Regions from separate parts of the Ruegeria sp. YTSC003 genome, predicted to be linked through region 1. Evidence: riboswitches for the same ligand, from Rfam matches in the RefSeq annotation. Region 1 holds a riboswitch; each other region holds the start of a gene.
What was found. A riboswitch is a leader RNA that binds a small molecule or an ion and turns the genes downstream of it on or off. The one in region 1 is predicted to bind cobalamin.
Positions count from the first base shown of each region.

Region 2: it holds a riboswitch for cobalamin, as region 1 does, so the genes downstream of both, AC2FFH_RS16135 (DUF1636 family protein) here and AC2FFH_RS22885 (metal ABC transporter ATP-binding protein) in region 1, are expected to answer to the same signal.
Region 3: it holds a riboswitch for cobalamin, as region 1 does, so the genes downstream of both, AC2FFH_RS09980 (DUF1636 family protein) here and AC2FFH_RS22885 (metal ABC transporter ATP-binding protein) in region 1, are expected to answer to the same signal.

Region 1 covers NZ_JBXWMK010000028.1:7,321-14,285, reverse strand. The annotation lists gene AC2FFH_RS22895 (hypothetical protein) at 1-134, opposite strand, end outside; gene AC2FFH_RS22890 (acyltransferase family protein) at 389-1,069, opposite strand; cobalamin riboswitch at 1,378-1,588, shown strand; gene AC2FFH_RS22885 (metal ABC transporter ATP-binding protein) at 1,728-2,576, shown strand; gene AC2FFH_RS22880 (metal ABC transporter permease) at 2,569-3,471, shown strand; gene AC2FFH_RS22875 (metal ABC transporter solute-binding protein, Zn/Mn family) at 3,468-4,367, shown strand; gene AC2FFH_RS22870 (hypothetical protein) at 4,448-4,690, opposite strand; gene AC2FFH_RS22865 (LysR family transcriptional regulator) at 4,877-5,788, opposite strand; gene AC2FFH_RS22860 (TRAP transporter substrate-binding protein) at 5,959-6,965, shown strand, end outside.
Region 2 covers NZ_JBXWMK010000008.1:194,237-201,201, forward strand. The annotation lists gene cobN (cobaltochelatase subunit CobN) at 1-3,194, opposite strand, end outside; gene cobW (cobalamin biosynthesis protein CobW) at 3,198-4,253, opposite strand; gene AC2FFH_RS16135 (DUF1636 family protein) at 4,250-4,639, opposite strand; cobalamin riboswitch at 4,723-4,932, opposite strand; gene AC2FFH_RS16140 (hypothetical protein) at 5,504-5,674, shown strand; gene AC2FFH_RS16145 (hypothetical protein) at 5,959-6,873, opposite strand.
Region 3 covers NZ_JBXWMK010000004.1:151,583-158,547, reverse strand. The annotation lists gene AC2FFH_RS09990 (acetate/propionate family kinase) at 1-941, opposite strand, end outside; gene AC2FFH_RS09985 (bifunctional enoyl-CoA hydratase/phosphate acetyltransferase) at 934-2,328, opposite strand; cobalamin riboswitch at 2,522-2,727, shown strand; gene AC2FFH_RS09980 (DUF1636 family protein) at 2,829-3,185, shown strand; gene AC2FFH_RS09975 (ABC transporter ATP-binding protein) at 3,182-3,967, shown strand; gene AC2FFH_RS09970 (ABC transporter substrate-binding protein) at 3,978-4,928, shown strand; gene AC2FFH_RS09965 (FecCD family ABC transporter permease) at 4,930-5,943, shown strand; gene AC2FFH_RS09960 (ferredoxin-type protein NapF) at 6,045-6,608, shown strand; gene AC2FFH_RS09955 (chaperone NapD) at 6,605-6,898, shown strand; gene napA (nitrate reductase catalytic subunit NapA) at 6,895-6,965, shown strand, end outside.

The DNA.
Region 1 (6,965 bases):
CCGAGATACAGCGAAAGCCCAACAGCACACAGCGTTGCGGTCACTGCGGTGCACGAAACAACAAGGCGTGAAAGAGAGATCGCGTTTTTGTTGCGAAACGGTTGTTCGACAAAACGCCAGGTCAGATAGGACAAAAGGAATGCAAATGGTATCAAGCTGGCAAGAAAATACGGGCTGGGTTCCTCAAAGCTCGCAATGCGCGCAAATGCGAAAATTGGTTGGTGCCAGAGATACAGGCTGTAGCTGATCAGGCCAATGCCAACCAGAATTCTGATGCTCAGCAGTTTGGCGACAAAAGTGCCTTCCTTTGCATAGAGGAGAACGAGCAAAGACCCGACGACCGGAACGGCTGTCAGGTATGACGGGTGTTGCATGGTCCCGTCAAAGATCACCATGCTGCAATCACCGCTATAAGGCCAAGTAGCGAAAGACTGTTGCTCGCTCTAACCTTGCGCTTATTTTCCCAACATGCCCCCAATGCACCGAATCCGAGTTCCCAGGCGCGTGTATGCAGAAGATAAAATGTGCTCTCCGGGTGGGTTTGAACCAACAGTACGCTCGCCAGGAAACTGGACCCGATGATAGCCCAAACCAGCAGATCCGTTCTGTGTTTAAGTACCGGGTACAGGGCCATAAGCAAAAGCGGAAAAACTATGTAAAACTGTTCTTCAACTGCCAGGCTCCATGTGTGAACCAGAGGTTTGAACTCGGACGCGAGGTCCCAGTATCCACTTGTTAGCGTGAGAAGAACATTATTCAGAGAGAACATCGTGGCCACGACACTCTGGCCGAAGTTTTCCAGTGGATCGGGCAGCATGGTAAACCAAGCGATAGGAATACACACCAGTACGACGACACTCAGGGCAGGCAAGATCCGTCGGGCCCGACGCTCGTAGAACTTCAAAAGAAAGAAGCTATTTTTTCCAAGATCATCAAGGATAATAGAGGTTATTAGATATCCGCTGATAACGAAGAAAACGTCTACGCCTAAAAAACCTCCACTGAACAGGCTTATGCCGGAATGAAAAAGAACCACTGGTAAAACTGCAATGCTGCGAAGGCCATCAATTTCTTTCCGTTACAGCATTTAATCAAAACCCACTCTTGTATTTTGTGCTCGGGCCTGTGAGCTTTCGAAGCGTATCTGTCGTCAAGAGTGTGTCGAGGAACTTTGAGCCGCCGCAGCCAATCGAACAAAGTATTGGCAGGTTTATGCGTTCCGGTCGTTGCAAGACCCAGGCTGAAAACTTCTGAGTGAGCCCCGCGAAGTCACTGCCATTGCTAGCACCCTTATCGTAGAATTTTTTTGGCTGATTGGAGCCTGGTACAAATTGCCATCACCGATTGGTTCGCGCTCTTGTCGAATCAAATCAATTCGTATTTGGTCCACGTGATGGTTCCCGACTGTATTCTGCGGTCAGGGATAAAAGGGAATACGGTGCGGTTCTGTGAAAAGACCAATTCCGTGACTGCCCCCGCAACTGTAGGCGGCGAGCGACCCGAGATCGTCCACTGGGCAATAGCCTGGGAAGGATCGGGATAGCTTTGACCCGCAAGTCAGGAGACCTGCCATCCGAAATTTATGAACCTGGGCGGGGTGTCCCAGAGGGAGATGACAATGTTTCAAGCGGTCCGTACCGTGCACGACCTTGCGCTCGCTTTGCCCCTGTCCAAACACAGGAGGCGTTGCCGTTGTCATTGCAAAAAGCTGACACCCAAAGGGGTAAGTGTCTGACAGAATTCAGCGTTCCGGTGCTGGTGGCGGGGGCTCTGGCGCTGTCGGCGCTCTTGTGGCTCGCGATTTACGCGGTGATTTGATGACGGCCGTTTTACAAATCCGCGATCTGACGTTGGGCTACCGCGACCTTACATTGTTTCACCGCCTCTCCATGGATATCGCGGCTGGAACGACCCTTGCCGTTCTTGGTGCGAACGGGTCGGGCAAGAGCACTTTTGTAAAGATGCTGCTGGGCTTGATGGATCCTCTTTCGGGCAATTTGACTTGGCCGCAGGGCCGTCCTGGTGACATCGGGTACCTGGCGCAGATGACCGAATTCGACCGCCGATTTCCCATCCGTGTGAGGGATCTTGCCGCGATGGGGGCCTGGCGCGGCTTTGGTTATCGTACCGGGCTGGACGCCGCGGCGCGTGACCGGATGGCCGCCGCGCTGGATGAGGCCGGGGTACTGGATATCGCTGACCGGCCTCTGCATATGCTATCGGGCGGGCAACTGCAGCGCGCGCTGTTCGCGCGAGTTATCATGCAGGACGCGCCGCTGATCCTGCTGGATGAACCGTTTGCCGCCGTCGACCAAAGTACTGAGGCGCATCTGCTGTCGATTATACGCCGATGGCGCGATGAGGGGCGCGCGGTGGTTTTGGTGGTGCACGATCTTTCCTCGGTACTGGACTATTGCAGCCATGCGCTGCTGTTGGGCGGGCAAGAGGCGACCCATGGACCGGTAAATGACGTTCTGACACCAGACCGGCTGGTTGCGCAAGGATACCTCTCGGAAAGTCAGGCGTCCTGGATGTTCCGTGGCACCCATCCAACAGCGGAGCACGCCAATGTATGACCTGATCGTCGAAATGTGGAGCTTTGCCTTCATGCGTCGCGCTTTTGTGGCAACCACGGTCTTGTCGGCCTCGGTCGCACCGGTAGGGGCGTTTCTTGTTCTGCGTCGTCTGTCGCTGGCTGGCGAGGCCATGGCCCACGCGATTACCCCAGGCATCGTCATCGGCTTTGTCACGGCGGGCCTGTCGGTCATGTCGCTGTTGGTCGGAGGGCTTATCGCGGGTGTTGGCGTCGCCATTTTGACCGCCTTTCTGGCACGCCGGACGATCCTGCGCAGCGATGCTAGTCTTGCCTCGCTGTATCTTATCGCATTGGCGGTGGGTATCTTTATCCTGTCTGCAGCGGGGTCCGCAGTTCCACTAAAAAGCTTCCTGTTCGGATCAATCCTAGGGATCGACGACGCGTCGATGGTCCTTGTCGGAGGGGTGGCGACAGTAACTTTGTTGGCATTTGCCGTTCTGCTTCGTCCGCTGATTGTCAGCACCTGTGATCCTGTTTTCTTCGAAACTCAGACGCGCCGGCCGTGGCTGGTCGATCAGGGTTTTATGCTGTTGTTGGTTCTGAACCTGCTGGCCGCGTTTAAAACACTGGGAACGTTGATGGCCGTTGGCCTGATGATCCTGCCTGCGACCGCAGCGCGCTATTGGGCCAGTACGATCACCGGGCAACTGGTCCTGGGTTTTCTGTTTGCCTTGTCCAGTTGCTGGATCGGTCTGACACTGTCCTACTTGTTCCCGGACACGCCGTCCGGCCCGGCGATCGTTTTGGTTGCCGGTGGGTTCTTTCTGTTCTCGGCCATTTTCGGTCCCCTTGGTTTTGGCAGACGGATGCGCAAACCGTCTGTTTCCAAAGACATCCCCATTGCCCAAATTCAACAAGAAGAGAGAGCACAATGACTCTTGTGAAGTCACTCTATGCCGGCATCGCCTCTGTGTCGTTTGCTTTGGCTGCATTGCCGACCGTTGCGGCAGAAGACAACGTCAAGATCGTCGCCAGCTTTTCGATCCTCGGCGACATGGTCGAAGAGGTCGTGGGCGATCTGGCCACAGTTACGACAATCGTGGGCCCGGATGCGGATGCGCATGTGTATCAGCCTTCGGTTGCAGATGCGAAGGCCGTTGCCCAGGCGGATATCATCTTTGTCAACGGTCTGGGCTTTGAAACATGGTCCGATACCCTGATCGCTGAATCGGGCACTGACGCAACCGTGCACGTTGCCACCGACGGCATCACGCCTGTCACAGTCGAGGGCAAAATCGACCCCCACGCTTGGAACTCGCTGTCGAACGGCATGATTTACGTGACCAATGTCGCCAACGTGATGACAGAGGCGATGCCCGAGCACGCCGAAGAATTCGCAGCCAATGCCGCGGCCTATATCACGCAGCTTGAAGCGCTGGATGCAGAAACAAAAACCATGCTGGCAGGCCTGCCCGCCAATCGCCGCACGGTTGTGACCGCGCATGACGCATTTGGCTATCTGGCAGACGCCTACGGCCTGACTTTCCTTGCGCCGGTTGGCATCGACACCGAGGCAGAGCCATCGGCCAAGGATCTTGCTGTTCTGATTGATCAACTGAAGGCGGATGGTGCTGCCGCGTTGTTTGTTGAAAACATCACAAGCCCCACTTTGATTCAGCAGATCTCGGATGAAACTGGCATCGTGATTGGTGGACGGCTGTTCTCGGACGCCTTGTCGGAACGGGGTAGCCCTGCCACCAGCTACCTTGCGATGTTCCAGCACAATCTGAACACTCTGCTGAATACACTTGGGAACGCAACCGCAAGCTAATTGGTCTTCAGGCACGAGGCGGTGCTTGAGCCGCCGCCTCATACGGTGCTTTGGAACACTGGGTTTTGGGAAAACGTCGCTTAGTCCGGCTTCCAGCCGTCTTCGTATTCTCCCAAAGTACGGGAAAGATCCAATAGCGAGGCGAAAAATCTTGCGTAAACGTCCCGTGACATCATCGTCTTGTTGTCATCCAACACCTGCAAAAGATCGACAACGCCCGAGGCAAAGGCGTCATAGACCAACTGGTCCGCAGGCGTGGGGTCCAAGGTCCATATGTCATGCGTGTTATAATACCCTGCGGGTTGGGGGTCGTCGTCTATCATGTGTCCGCCTCATTTTGATGCCGCACATGTAAGTGAGAGGAAGGCGAACGCTAGTGATGTGGCGGAAAGTCACAAGTTTTTGGCGGTACCAAAAACGCGACCCCAACCTTGCGTTTCAGTGCTGATAGGAAGTGAAAAGCTTCGCTTCGACCACAACCGGCATGCATTGTGTCGACCGAGAAGTTGTCAGGGTTTCGAATGTTCGCTCTGCAATACTTCCAGAAACAGTTTGGTCACCCGCGTCGGTTCAGGTTGCTTTCTGGTCACTGCAGCAAACCGGGTTCGATATTGCGTTTCGTCCGGCAACACCATCCGCATCTTTTCCTGGTCCACAAAATCCTGCGCAAGATGATCAGGCAAATAACCTATGTACCGCCCCGACAAGATAAGTATGGCCAGCGCCTGCTCGCTTTGAACTTTTGCTGAACGTTGAAAGCCCAGTTGCTGACCGACAATGAGGTTCGGAGAGTTCACGCTGAGCCCAACATAATTGTACCTGAGTAGGTCACTGGTCCTAAGTTCCCGGTCCGGTATTTCGAACAGGGGGTGTTCCCGGCCGCAATACAGGAACATGTTCTCGCCATATAACGGCGCATAGTTCAGACTTGTCGACGGGCGATGCAGCGCAATAATCCCGATGTCGAGCTGACCGCTGATAACCATGGTTTCGATCACGTTTGGCGGCTCAAGGGACAATTCGATCTGAACCGAGGGGGCGGCTTCGTTGAACCGATGAATGGCACGGGCAAGCCGGGAATCCGGGTTTGATGCACATTGATCAAACAGCGAAATGCGGATCGTTCCCCCCAACTGTTCCTTGATCTCGCTGACCTCGTTTCGAAATTGCGACACGGACACAAGCAGGTGATCTGCTGCCTGCAGCACTTTTGCGCCGTCTTCGGTCAGGGCGAAACCCGCTGGGCCGCGCGTACACAGCTTCAGGCCCAATCGCAGTTCCAGATCAGTAATATGCTTGGAAATCGTCGATTTGCCGATATTCAGCTCAACTTCGGCCGCAGACAGACCACCACTTTCCACAACCGTCTTGAAAACGCGCAGCAATCGGATGTCGCTGTCGCCGATGCGTGAGGCAACCATTTTCTACCCAATTCGTAAGGTTCGATATATATGAAACCTATCGCGCAAAGAATGGCAACATAGAAACACATTTCACGAGCTACTCTGAAAAAGCCGAGGTAGAATCGGACTGGCCATCTCTCCCCAGGTCAGCGCGCACCTCGAAACATGATAAAACTGGGAGGACATCTATGTCATTCATCAAAAAGCTTGGCACCATGACTGCTGCCGTTTCGGTCGCAGCCCTGATGGTTGCGGGCGCAGCCGACGCGAAAAACTTCAAGATTGCTGTTGGCGATAGTGCAGGCAGCGCACAAGAAGCCCTTGGCTTGGCTTTCGTTAAGGCACTCGAAGAAAAATCGGGTGGCGCACACACAGCTACACTGTTCCTGAACGGTCAGCTGGGTTCCGAGCAGGACACCGTCAACGAGGCCGCAATCGGCACGCTGGACATGTCGCTGCTGGCGATCAACAACATCACGCCGTTCTCGCCTTCGGTTGGTGTATTCACTCTGCCTTATGTGATCCTGTCCCTGGAAGATGCTGAAAAGCTGACCCAAGGCCCGATCGGTCAGGAACTGGTGGAAAACACCATTCGTGACGCAGGTGTGCGCATCATCGGCTGGACCTACACAGGTTTCCGCCGTCTGACCAACTCGAAAAAGCCTGTCAGCTCGGTTGCTGACCTGCAGGACCTGATCATCCGCGTTCCCAAGAACGAAATCATGATTGAAACCTACAAGTCCTGGGGTATCAGCCCGACTCCGATGGCATGGTCCGAGACCTTCACCGGTCTGCAAACCAAAGTTGTCGACGGTCAGGACAACCCTTACCTGACGATCAACGCAATGAAGTTCTACGAGGTCCAGAACCACGTGACCAACCTGCGTTACATCTTCTCGATCGAACCGCTGATCGTTTCGGAATCTGTTTTCCAGGGTCTGAGCGAAGAAGACCAGAAGATCATCCTGGAAGCCGGTCAGGAAGCAACTCAGATTTCCGCGCAGTTCCTGCGTGACTCTGAAGCTGCGATCAAAGAAGAGCTGACCGAAAAAGGCATGGCAATCATCGATCCTGAGAACGATGAGGCCGAGTTCATCGAACTGGCAACCGGTGCAGTATGGCCTCAGTTCTATGAGTCCATCGGCGGCGTCGAGAAACTGAACACGGTCCTCGAGGCCATCGGCCGCGAGCCCGT
Region 2 (6,965 bases), on a different contig from region 1:
GCGCGCGGGTTGGCCTCTTGCAAAAACGCGTCGACCTCGGCGTCGCCCAAAGTGGCGTCGTGATAGAGGTCGAACAGATGCGGCGCGACCGTGCCTGACAGATGGGCGAAAGAGGCCATGTGATCCAGTGTCGCCGCAATTTCGGCAGCGCCTCGGAAGCCATGCCTTTGCATGCCTGCAATCCAGTTCGGGTTGGCGGCACGCGCATGAACCACACGGCTGATTTCTTCAGGCAACGTTCGGGCGCGCGGGCTATCCGGGTTGGTGTTGTCCAGATGGTATAGCTGCGCCGTACCACCAGTGACTTTCTTGGCGGCGGCGAAACCAGCCTCGTGCGTGGCATAGTCGTTGGCCAACAGCAGATCGGTTTCGGTCAGATCCTGCAGGTGCACGAAACTGTCGGCATTCGTGACCCGTTGGGTAATGCCGTCCATATCCTGTGTGATGTGTTCGCCTTCCAAAGCGAAAGAACTGGCCTCAAGCCATGCCTTACCCGCCTGCGCGCGGGCCTCATCCGTATAGATTTCGGACAGCTGGGTCATGTTCACGCCATAGCTGCCCGGTGCCGGGCCAAAGACGCGCGCTGCCGGGGCCTGCCCGGCATATGGGTTCCAGTCTGGCGCTTCATCGCGTTCCGACAACGCGCGAACAGCTTGACCATAAAGCGCCGAAAGGGTCGGGAACACATCGCGGAACAAGCCTGAGACACGCAACGTCACGTCCAGACGCGGGCGGCTGAGGTCAGTGATGGGCAGCACTTCGATGCCCGACACCCGCTCGGACCCTTTGTCCCAAACGGGTTTGACGCCCAGCAAGTGCAGCGCCATGGCAAACTCTTCGCCCGCCGTGCGCATCGTGGCTGAACCCCAGAGATCAACGATCAGCCCCTTGGGATAATCGCCCTCTTCCTGCAGGTGTCGCCGCACCAATTCTTCTGCCAGCTTGACGCCTTGGGTATAGGCTGCACGGGTGGGGACTGAGCGCGGATCGGTGGTATACAGATTGCGCCCGGTGGGCAGCACGTCTGACCGTCCGCGGTAGGGGGACCCGGACGGGCCTGCCTCGATCCGTTTGCCAGCCAGCGCGTCGATCAATGCCCGGCGTTCGGCATGGGCAGAAGGAGCCGTGTCAAAATTGGCGGTGGCTTCGGGCACACGTCCAAAGATATGCAACCCGTCGCCGAACTGGCTTTCTTTGATGTCACAGACGAAACGGTCGATGCGAGTGATCGCCTCGGCGATGCAGGTGGCCTGATCGAGGCCAAGGTCGCTCTCCAGCCCGATGGCTTGCGCTTCGTCCCGGATATCTTCTTGCAGGCGGTCGCGACGTTTGGGGTCCAAGCCATCAGCGTTCGAGAATTCGTCCAGCAGCGATTCCAGCCGAACCATCCGATCCGGGGTACCGCTTTCTCTCATCGGCGGTGGGATATGACCCAGCGTGACCGCCCCGATCCGGCGCTTGGCCTGCGCGGCCTCGCCAGGGTCGTTGACGATGAAGGGGTAAATGACAGGCAGGTCGCCGATCAGCGCTTCGGGCCAGCATTCGTTGGACAGCGCGACCGACTTGCCGGGCAGCCATTCCAGCGTGCCGTGCGCGCCGATATGGATCAGCGCATCCGCACTAAGACCTTTGCGCAGCCAAAGGTAGAAGGCCACGTAGCTGTGGCGCGGGGTACGCGACAGGTCATGATAATCGTCATCACGCAACTCGGGCGTGCCGCGTTCAGGTTGCAACGCGACCAGCGCCTTGCCGCGGCGCAGGGCGGTGAAGTGGAACGCGCCATCTGCAAAGGCCGGATCATCCTCGGGCTTGCCCCAGACGATTTCGAGGTCTGCGCGCAGTTGTTCCGGCAATTCTGCTAGCGCAGTCAGATATTCGCCAAGCGACCACGTAATCCGCGCGTCCAACAACGTATCAGAAATCGGCTGGGCAGGAGCGGTGTCATACCCTTCGCCCAGCAGGTCAGACAGCATCGCCTCGGCCGAGGCCAAAGCATCAAGGCCTACCGCATGGGCCATCTGCCAATCCTTGCCGGGATAGGTGGACAGCACCAAGGCGGGCACCTGATCCCCTTTGGGCTTGTCGTTCAGGTTCAGCCAGCCGACGACACGGTCGATGATGGCCTCGATCCGTTCCGGTTCAGCCCGGTGGGCAAAACGTGAATACTCCAGATGCGGGTCACGCTTGCCCGGTTCCTTGAACGAAGCAATGCCTGCAGAAATTCGCCCGTCCACTTCAGGCAGGACAACGTGCATAGCCAAATCAGCGGGCGAAAGACCGCGTTCCGCCTCGGCCCAGGCTTTGCGGCGGGACGTAGCGAGAGCAACCTGAAACACCGGCACATTGGCGGCGTCCAGTGGAGAGGTGCCGGATGCGCCTTTGCCCGAAAACGCGGTGGCGTTGATGATGGCCGACGGTTCAAGGGAGGCGATGTTCTCGCGCAGCCAATCGGCGGCTGCAGGTGCTTTCAGCGAGGGAGCGAACATGCCTACAGCTTCGATGCCGCGTTCCCGCAATCGGCGGATCAGGGCTGCGACCGGGGCGGTGTCTGCAGATGTCAGATAAGCACGATAGAAAGTCACCAGAATACGCTTCGCGCCGCTCGAGAATGCTGTTTCGACCGGGACTACGCCACGATCCGGGCACCACGCGCCGCACTCTGGCAAGGTCTTAGCGCCCATCACCGGCCCGGCATAAAGCCCCGCCGCAAGCGCCATTTGAGCCAAGGCCGCTTGCGCCGCGACTTCGCCACCGGTGTCACACAGATGCGCAAGCCGCCGCAGGGTTGAGACGGGCAGGGTGGAGTAATCATCCAGCCGCGTATCCTCACGCCCATCGGCAGGTAGGACGGCCAGTGCGATCCCCTTGGATTGCGCCAGCGCCAGAACTTGCTGCAAGCCATAGGACCAGTAAGGCACGCCGCCGATCAAACGGATCAGAATGCCCTTGGCGCCCTCGAGCGTTTGCTCGACATAAGTGTCGACGGACAACGGGTGTTTCAGTGCTGTCAGGTTGGCCAGCCGCATTGTCGGCATTCGCCCTTCGGCCCCGCCACCGCGATGCCAGCCCGCCGCGAAAGCACCAAGGTCACTGTCCGAAAAGGACAGCACCACCAGATCCGCCGGACTTTGGCCCAGATCGGTCGGGGTCTCGGTTTCCTCGAGCCCGTGGCTTTCGCGGAAGACGACGTGCATGGCTTACTCGGCGGCCTCGGTCACGCCCACGAGGATATCGCGGATCGTGGCCTCTTTGATGTCGTCGTGTTCGGCGATGACCACCAGACGCGAACGGCGCTCTTCACCGGGTTCCCACGGGCGGTCATACTGGTGACGTACGCGGGCACCAACGGCCTGCACCAGCAGACGCATGGGTTTGCCCTGAACGGCGGCATAGCCTTTGACGCGCAGGATGTTCAGCTCATTGGCCAGACGTTCGATATTGGCGACCAGTTGGGCCGGGTCGGTCTGTTCAGGTAACTCGACGATGATGCTTTCGAAATCGTCGTGTTCGTGGTCGTGATGGCCATCGTGATGCGACGGACGGGCATCCATGTCATCCTCGGCGGCCGCTTCCAGCCCCAGCACGACGCGCACGTCTACGGCACCTTCGGCGACTTCGACCACTGGCAGCGGACGCGGAGCTTCGGCGGCGATGACTTCTTTGGCTTTCGCCACACCTTCGGCGCCCGCCAGATCGGGTTTTGTCAGCAGGATGATGTCGGCGCACGAGATCTGATCCTCGAACACCTCTGACAGGGGCGTTTCGTGGTCGATCGAGTCGTCAGCCAGGCGCTGGGCGTCCACGGCTTCGACACTCGGAGCGAAGCGCCCGGCGGCGACGGCCTCGGCATCGGCCAGAGCGATCACACCGTCAACGGTGATCTTAGAACGGATATCCGGCCAGTCGAACGCCTTCAGCAGCGGCTTCGGCAGCGCCAGACCAGAGGTTTCAATCAGAATGTGATCGGGGCGCGGCTCCAGCGCCATCAGTGCCTCGATGGTCGGAATGAAGTCATCGGCTACGGTGCAGCAGATGCAGCCATTGGCCAGTTCCATGATGTTTTCCGCCGGGCAATCCGGAATGGCGCAGGATTTCAGGATATCGCCATCGACGCCAACATCGCCAAATTCATTGACGACCACAGCCAGACGCTTGCCCTGCGGGTTCTGCATCAGGTGCTTGACCAGCGTGGTCTTGCCCGAGCCCAGAAAGCCGGTGATCACGGTGACGGGAAGTTTTTCAAGATTGCTCATTTCAGGGCTCCAATCGGGGGAATGCGGGCCGCACAGTTTTTGCGGAAATGTTCGGGGCGCTCACGCCATTTCACCAGACCGTCTTCAGCGGCCAGATATTTGGTGACGCCTTCGACGATGGTCTCGACATGGTCGGCCTCGTCGAGGTTTTCATAGACGAAGGTCCATCGGGACGGGCCACCACGCAAAACGATCGAACATCCCTGATCACAGTTCGACAGGCATTCCACCGGCTTCAGGTCCACGCCGTCAGGCAAACCCGCCTGTTCAAGCGCTGTGTGCAGCAAAGTGCCGGGTCGCTGAGCGTCATCTTCGATGGGCAACCCACGGCGGCATGTCGTGCAGACCAGCAATTCGACTGGTGCGGTCTCGGTCACGTCTCTCATCCCCCTAATCCTTTGTACGGGGGACGGGGTTTCATGCGGGCCACGTGTGCGACATGGACCCGACACCGGAACACCCCGCCCGGTTTCAACTTCGGGTGCTGGCAGGTCTCCCGGCTTGCGGATGTCAGAGCGTTTGCCCTGTCGGATGTCCCGCCTTCCCGGCCTATTGGGCCAGTGGCTTTGGGCACCCTCTCCGGTCACGGTCGCGGGGGCGGCTGTGCTTGGCGATGACATCGCTGGCACATTCCCTTTTCATCCATCCGAGGATGGACACCAACGCATGCGACATGCGGCACGGGCAGGGGGCTTGTCAAGCACGACTGAGGATTGAAAACCGGTTAAGTCAGAAAAGCGACCAGCCGAAGTCAGTCAGCGGCATCCGATGCGATCCGATCACGAAGCCAGGAGCAAAACAGCCCCGCAGCCGCGGATGATTGAGCGCTTCCGGGCTTGGCAATCAGGTAGTGCGGTTGTGCAAACGGAATCGCTGGACCGGCAATCGCAACAGGCGCGCCTTGGGCAATCGCGTTCTGTGCGAACCTTTGGGCAATATTAAGGAAGCGGGCAAAGGCGCGACAAAGACAAAGCACATCCCTCTACCACTGTCGCATTGTGCGTCGCGCCGTTTGTTCGCGGGAAAAGATTTGGCACGTGTGGCATTACTTTCAAACCGCTTCGACATTTAACCCCGGACATCAACGGCGACGGTTATGCTGTTCCAGAAGCCAGTAGGAACATGATACCCAAGTGTATACGCCCGAATTTGCGAAAGCAGCGCAGAAAGCTAAGTGTTTGAAAAAGAAGTGGAGGCGAGTACCAATTTCGAACTTGCGTAAAGGAATTAAATTTCTTGATAAATAACAATTGTTTAGTGAGATTTTATCGGTACGTGGGCTTGCGAATGTTGCGGGATTGTTGGTTGAAATTGTTCATTGGCTTAACGCCATCAAGGATGATGCTCGATTTTTGGTTCAAGTGGATTTTGGTGCAATGATCACAGCAACGCTGATTGCTTTCAGGCGCGTCGCAGCCTGAATGCGCCGTCACTCGACCTTCCGCCCGTCAAGATATGAGCCGGTGTTCGGATACCTTGAACGCTGCTTCAATAGCTGCACGATTTCGTCGGCAACAACTGCCATTTTGTCATTTGAAAGATTCTGATGCCGGTTTGCCAGAGTAGTCAGTAGTATACGTAATTCTTCATCCGGAATGGAGCTGTCTAGAGCCACCGACATAATGCTGGGGCTTACAACGCGTGCTAAAACAGTTGAGCGCCGTTAGACAATTGCTCCCGGATCGAACGTCGCGTTCTGGAGGTGTCAAAACCTGGTTCGTTCGTGAAGGTAAGTGTCGTGAGCGAACTTTTCCTCCGGTAGTCGTTTCTCTGCGATCTTCCGATGGAACCTTACAAGTCTAGCAACGTCTTTGACTACAGTGGTGGTCGTTTTCAGTACATCCAGCTTTTTGTCCGAACGGATGTATTCTCGAGCGTCCGCTTTGCACTTGAAACCTGCGAAAAGCAAAGCGTTTGAATCGAGTAGCAGTCGCACCGTGCGACTTTCCCCCATCGAAATGGTTATGCCAGGCTCCACCAAATGATGATGTAGAATAAAGTTCCTTAGACCCATGGCAAAACTATGCGCGCCGGAGTTCTTCCCGATTACCCTTCCAATTCCCCGGGTGTAAGATTCACTGTTTTCCAGCTTGGAGTATTTTCGGATACGTCTGCAAACATCTACGTATGAAGCATAAAGCGCAGAGAATGTTAAAAGATTGGATGTTGCCTTAGATTGTTCTCGAGCATACGCAGAGTTATCTGAGCGCTTGAACTCAAGAACGGTGTCCATCCCTGCCGTAGCCGCATTCAAACCAAGGCTTGCTTCCAGCATTGCGGCATGCACCCTTTCTAAGTTCTCCAGTGCGGTATGAACTTTATGGTAAGGGGAAAAGCGCAATGCGTAATTCCACGATTCCTCTTGCAGCTTTGAAGTGTATGCGGCGAAACCCTCTGGATGATCCGTGCTGCTTTCTGAAGTATATGATGCGACCGTCAGCGCTCGGTTTAACTCGGCGAACTGACCGTCTCCAAAGTCCCATCTCAGTAGGTCGACTTGAGAGAAACACTTCGCTAATTGAAACTCCTGTGTGGTAACACCCTTTGAGACGGATGCAAAAAGATCGTGTGGTTTAAAGCGATGCTTGGCAATGAAACTCGCAAAATCTTCTTTGGGCATTCGAAACCTAGCTAGTTTTGTTGATATCGCATCGAAGACTTTCCGACATGAACTATAAAATTGACTACTAGGGTGCCGCTCTCGGGCGTCTT
Region 3 (6,965 bases), on a different contig from region 1:
GCAGCAGACAAGGCACCCAGTTCCCGACGGATGCGGAAGACGTAATACTCAATCGCTTTGCGCGCATCCGGAGTGTCAGCAGCCAACAGGGTGCGCATGTCTGAGGACATGCCGGACAGACCAAGCAAGCCAGACTTTCGATAAAGAAGCTCGGCGATTTCGTCTGCCTCCATCCCTTCTTGCTGCATCATGTAAAGCACGACCCCCGGGTCCAATTGCCCGCTGCGGGTGCCCATGGGCAGACCGTCGAGCGCCGAAAACCCCATGGTCGAGGCCACGGCCCGACCGCCCGACACCGCACACATCGACGCGCCATTTCCCAGATGCGCAATAACGACACGACCGTCGTACAAACCCGGCGCAATTTCTTTAAGCTTTTGCGAGACATAGTCGTAGCTCAGCCCGTGAAACCCGTATCTGCGCACACCCTTCTCGTAAAAACGTTGCGGAAGGGCGAAAGTATCATTCACCCAAGGATGCGTCCGGTGAAACGCGGTATCGAAGCACGCAATCTGGGTGGTACCCGGAAAGGCTGCCGCGGCCGCCTTGATACCCGCAAGGCTGTAGGGTTGGTGCAAAGGTGCGAAGGGAATGAAACCGCTTAGCGTATCAAAGACGTGCTCGTCCACCACGACAGGTTCCGAATAGACTGGCCCGCCGTGAACGACGCGGTGGCCCACGGCCCGGACGTGAGTGTCCGGCAGGTATTCGCGGGTAAGTTCAAGAAACGCATTGATGGCCTCGTCATGTGTTTTAGCCCCAGACAGCTGGCGATCGACAGATCGCCCCCCCGCCGATTGGGCCAACAGGCGTGGGGCATCCCCCAACCGCTCGATCTGACCGCGCCAGCGCATACTGGGGCGTCGATCCTCGACCAGTTCGTACAACGCGAATTTCAACGAGGACGACCCGGCATTCAGTGCCAAAACATGTTCAGCCATGGATTTTGCCTTCATTCGCAATTGCATGCAGCGCCGCGACAGCACAAGACGCCAGCCGCGAAGCATCGTCATCTGCCCGAGATGTCAGGATAATCGGTGCCGCAGCACCTATCACGACGCCGGCAGCCTCGGCATGAGAGATATATGTCAGCTGCTTGGCTACCATGTTGCCGGCTTCGATATTCGGAACAACCAGAATGTCTGCGACCCCCGCGACCGGTGAGGTGATGCCTTTTGTCCGCGCGGCGTTCAGATCAACCGCATTGTCCATTGCCAGAGGGCCATCGACCAGCCCGCCGGTGATTTGTCCACGCTCGGCCATTTTCGACAACAGCGCCGCATCGACAGACGACGGTAAATGCGGGTTGATGGTCTCAACCGCCGACAAGACGCCAACCTTGGGCATCTCGATGCCAATAGAATGCGCAAGATGGATGGCGTTCTGAACAATATCGGCCTTGGTTTCGAGATCCGGTGCAATATTCACCGCCGCATCAGTAACCATGATGGGCCGGGACATGCCCGGCACGTCCATGACGAACACATGCGACAAGCGTCGCCCGGTCCTCAGGCCGTTTTCGCGGCGAAGAACGGCGCGTAGAAGGACATCTGTGTGCAAGTGACCTTTCATCAGCATCCGGGCCTTACCTTCAACGACCAGTCCGACCGCGCGTTGGGCGGCCACTTCGTGGTCTCGCGCTTCAATGATTTCAACTCCGGACAAATCGGCCCCAAGCTGGGCGGCAGCGGCGGTGATTTTGTCCGGGTCGCCCACCAAAATCGGAGTAATGATGCCGTTTTCCAACGCGAGCAATGCCCCGCCTAGCGAATTCGGCTCTTCCGGGGCGACGATCGCTGTGGCCATCGGGTCCAGAGGACGTGCCTTTTCCAACAAAGCGTCGAAGTGCCGGTGACGCTGAACGATCAGTCCCGGTACCTCGACCGAGTCGAAGGTCAAATGCCGCGACGGTGGCGTGACCTGTACGGTGCCGCTTAGGATCAATGCGTTATCCCCGACCCGGCGCACTTCGGCGGAACAGGTCAGGTCGCCGTCTTCACGCTTTTCTGTAACAGCCACAAAGGCAGTCAGTTCTTCGCCCGCCAAAACCGAAGCATGAAAACTCAGATCCGCCCGACGTGTTTGCGTACCGGCCCCCGGCAAGATGTTCCCAATGACTGCGGCCACCAGACCAGCAGGCCACAAAGCGGGCGCGACAGCCTCGGGGCGCCCATCTCCATCACCGTCATAGGCTGCTAGGTTCAGCGGGTTGTGGTCGCCCGAAGCGGAGGCAAACGCGTACAAGTCGTCCACGGTGCACAATCGGGTGACCTGCGCCTTGTCGCCTACCTTCAGTTGAGAATAGGTTCTGTTTTCTTGAATTTTCATCTCGTCCGGCTTTGTTTTTGAATGCGTGTTCGTTGTTTCAAACATTGGATGTGCGGCCCCCCGGAACCAGAACATATCCACCTTTGTTGCTACATTTCTGCAACGCAGCGTAGTCAGATCATTGGCAAATGACAAATGACCTCTGTGCGTGGGGCGGCGCGGATTATCGCTTGACCCAAATTCGGAACTCGGGCAAGCATCACCGCGATGGTTCCCTATGGTTCGCCACGGGATGAAAAGGGAATACGGTGAGGTTGCCAACAAGCGCCAAGTCCGTGACTGCCCCCGCAACTGTAAGCGGTGAGCGACGCCAAATACCCACTGACCCCAAATGGGTCGGGAAGGATGGCCAAGCCACGACCCGCAAGTCAGGAGACCTACCATCCGATGTTCAACCAACCCGGGGCGGGGCGTCCTGGAAGGAGGCTTTATGACACGTCTAAGACGTAATGACATGATTGGCACCTTCTGTCCGCGCTTGGCAACAAGCGGAGTGGGCCATGTCGATCAGTACTGATCACTTCCTTCTGATTTGCGAGACCTGCGAGGGTTCTGACCGGGCGGGTTCATTGCGCGCTGCGCTTGCAGGCAAGCTTCCATCCAGTTTTGGCATCCGCAGCGTTTCCTGCATGGCCGGTTGCGGTCGACCCACAACCGTCGGGTTTCAGGCAATAGACAAAGCGCAGTACCTTTTCGGTGACATCCAATCGACTGAGGACGTGGATGCTTTGGCCGAATTTGCACATCAATACCATCGCATCGCGGATGGGTGGACCAATGCAACGCAGCGCCCGCCTGCCCTTCTTGAAAAGACTCTGGCGCGCCTGCCGCGGCTAAAAGTGGAGACAAGCGCATGACCTGCGGAGCTTTCCTTGAGGCGCGCGGGCTGGAGTATTATGCCCTGAACGGCGACGTACTGCTGCAAAACATCAATTTCGAACTGAATGAAGGGGCCACTCTGGCAATTGCCGGCCCAAACGGTGCGGGCAAGACAACGCTGCTGAATCTTTTGTGCGGCGGTGAAGAGATTGTGCTGGGGGACGTTTTGGTAAAGGGGCGCAGCCTTCGGCAGCTTTCGGCGATGGACCGCGCCCGAATGATCGCCGTGGTCAGTCAGCAGGAATCGCCGGACGGGCGTTTGTTTCTGCGCGACTACGTGGCCCTTGGGCAAATCCCGATCCGCGCCGATCGATCTGCGGCTGAGCACGCCTTGGAATTGGACCGCATCCTGAAGCTGACCGGACTCGTCGCCCTCGCGGACAAGCGGATGGCCGTGTTATCCGGCGGGGAACGCCAGCGCGCTCATATCGCAAGGGCGCTGGCGCAAAACCCTTCGCTTTTGTTCCTGGATGAGCCGACGAACCATCTGGACCCGGACGCCAAGGGACGCATGCTGTCGCTGGTGGCCGAGCTGGGCATTACGGTCGTCATGATCGTCCATGATCTGGTCATGATCCCGGAATTCGCGACCCATGTCGCCTTGATGAAATCCACGCGCCTGACCGGTTTCGGCCCAGTGCACGAAGTGCTGACACCCGAAAGGGTCCGTGAAACGTTTGGTGTCGATTTTCTTAGCTTTCAGCATGAAGGCCGCATGATCCCGGCACTGGATATCAGAAGAACCACTACCTCAAACTAGGAAAAATAACATGAACAAAACTCTCTGGTGCGCTGCACTGATCAGCGGCATTGCAACTGCCGCAACAGCGCGCGAGATCACCGTCGACAATTGCGGCGAGCCGCTGGTGTTTGAAACTCAGCCCGAGCGGCTGGTCGTGCACGACATGAACATGACCGACATGGCTTTTGCGCTGGGTTTGCAGGACAAGGTCGTTGGCCTGACAGGCATCACTGGCTGGTACAAAACCAGCCCCGAGTTTGACACCCTGCGCGGCGACATCCCGGAACTTGCGCCTAAGTACCCGACAGTTGAAAATCTGGTCGCTGTCGAACCCGACCTTTTCTTTGCGGGCTGGTACTATGGCATGAAGCCGGGCGGTGACGTGACCCCGGACACGCTTGCGCCGTTTGGCATCAAAACGATGATCCTGACGGAAAGCTGCGTACATCTGGATAAGGATCGCCCCGAAGCCAGCATGGACCTGCTGTTCACGGACGTCCTTCGCTTGGGCAAAGTCATGCACGTTGAAGACAAGGCAGAAGAGCTGGTTTCCGGTTGGAAAGAAGAACTGTCCGCGATTGAGACGCAGACAGCCGACCTGCCCAAACCCCGCGTTTTCCTGCTGGACGGCCCCGCCGATGCCCCGTTTACGGCTGGTAAGTTTGCCATTCCCGACGCGATGATTGCTGCCGCTGGCGGCGAGAATGTCACCCATGACATGGACACCAGCTGGGGACGTTCATCGTGGGAGGCTGTCGCCGCGTCAAACCCGGAATTCCTGGTTTTACTTGATTATCAAACTGGAAATGGCGCCGCGGATACCTTCAAGTTCCTACAGGACCATCCTGTGATGTCTCAAACGGACGCAGTCAAGAACGAACGCTGGATTGGTCTGCGCTACGAAGAACTGACACCCGGACCTGCCAATATCGAGGCAATCTCGAAAATGGCCAAGGCTATGCATCCGGGTCTGAACTGATATGGGCCGACTTGGCCTGACACTCTTACTGGGGGCGGCTGTACTGGCCGCCCTTTTGCTGACCTCGACTATCTACGGAACCACATCCATTCCGGCCTCTGACGCACTGGCCGGTGTCTTGTTGGGCACGGGAATAGTGGAAGGGGAAATGTCCCCGCTCCACCGCATCGTGTTTGACCTGCGCTTACCACGCGCGCTGTTTGCCGCCGTGATCGGTGCCGGGCTGGGCATCGTCGGCGTTGTCCTGCAAACCACCACACGCAACGATCTGGCGGACCCGTTTCTGTTCGGCCTGTCCTCTGGCGCTGCGGCGGGAGCTGTCTTTGTCATTACAGTAACCGGAGATGTGCTGGGCTTTTGGACCCTGCCACTGGCCGCGTTTTTCGGAGGGCTTGTCGCATCAGGTATTGTGCTGGCTTTGGTTCATGGGCTGCGCACAAGCGCGCCCGAAAAACTGATCCTCGCGGGGCTTGCGGTTTCGTTTTTGTTTTCAGCTATTACCAATTATCTGATTTTCGCGGGCGACAGCCGTGCGGCGCATTCTGTTATCTTTTGGATGCTTGGGGGTTTGGGTCTTGCCCGGTGGGAGACATTCCCTCTGGTCTGCGCAGGTTTAGCATTGATCCTCGCCTATGCGATGTACCGCAGCCGCTGGCTTGATGCGCTGCTGACTGGTGATTTGACGGCCGCCACCCTAGGTGTGCCCGTTCAAGGCTTGCGGTTCCGGATGTTCTTCGTGGCCGCTCTTGCGACTGCTGTGTTTGTGTCCGTTGCGGGTGTGATCGGTTTTGTCGGCTTGATGGTTCCCCACATCGCGCGCGGTATCGCAGGGCCATTGCACAGCCAGCTTGTGCCTACCGCCGCCATTGTTGGGGCAGCGTTGCTTACAGGATCGGATATACTGAGCCGTCTGTTGCTTGCCCCGCAAGAGCTGCCTGTTGGTATTGTCACGACATCGCTGGGATCGGTTTTTGTCTTTCTTCTGTTGATCCGAACCGCTCGACCTCGGCGCTGATCGCCAAAGGTCGCATAGGTGCAAAAGTTAAAGTTTCCCAAATGACTAATAATAATCGGGCAAAATGACCTAAATCAAAAAAGAACCCCACAGATCACGGTATGCGATACACTCGATTACAGGAATCGAGTGTAGCCAGGTCGCATGCAATGCAACAATTGACCAGCCGACGCGCGTTTCTAAGCGCCAAAATTAGACCAGAGGACGGCAATATCGCCAGACCTCCGGGCTCGGTTGAGCTGTGCTTTGTTGAAACATGCAGCAAATGTGGTGATTGCGCAGATACTTGCCCCGAGGATGCGATCATCATCGGGGCAGATGGATACCCCCGGTTCCAGCCAACTGATAATCCCTGCACCTTCTGCGGTGACTGCGCCCGGATTTGTCCAACCGAAACGTTAATGTTTGACCGTTTGCCAGATTGGCCATGGCGCGCCGCGCTTACAGCGGCCACGTGCCTATCCATGAACGGCGTCAGTTGTCGCATCTGTCAGGACAATTGCGAACAAGGCGCGATCCGCTTCAAACTGATGACCGGTGGCCGCGCAGAGCCCGTGCTTGACCTTGATACATGCAACGGCTGCGGGATTTGCCCAAGTTTATGTCCCGCCGATGCCATTGCGCTTGAACGCCAATCTCAACCACAAATGGAAACTACTCAATGAACATCTGCGGTTGTCTTGCCCATGTCGCACCTGATCACACAAGCGCAGCAGCGCGGGTGATGAGGGACACACCGGGTGTCGAAATTCACGCCGAAACAGACGATGGGCGATTTGTTGTCGTTGTCGAAGACACGCCATCACGCCTTGCGTCCGAGATCATCATGGATCTGCACCAGATCCCGGGCGTCATCTCACTGACACTGACTTATCACCATTTCGAGGATCCCGCGGACGCCCGTCCGCAGCCCGATGCCCCAAGCCCAACCCCCAGCCGGAGGCCCACGCAATGACACATTCTGAATCCCGTCGGACTTTTCTCAAGGCCTCTGCGGCCGCAGCAACGGCGTCAGCCGCTGG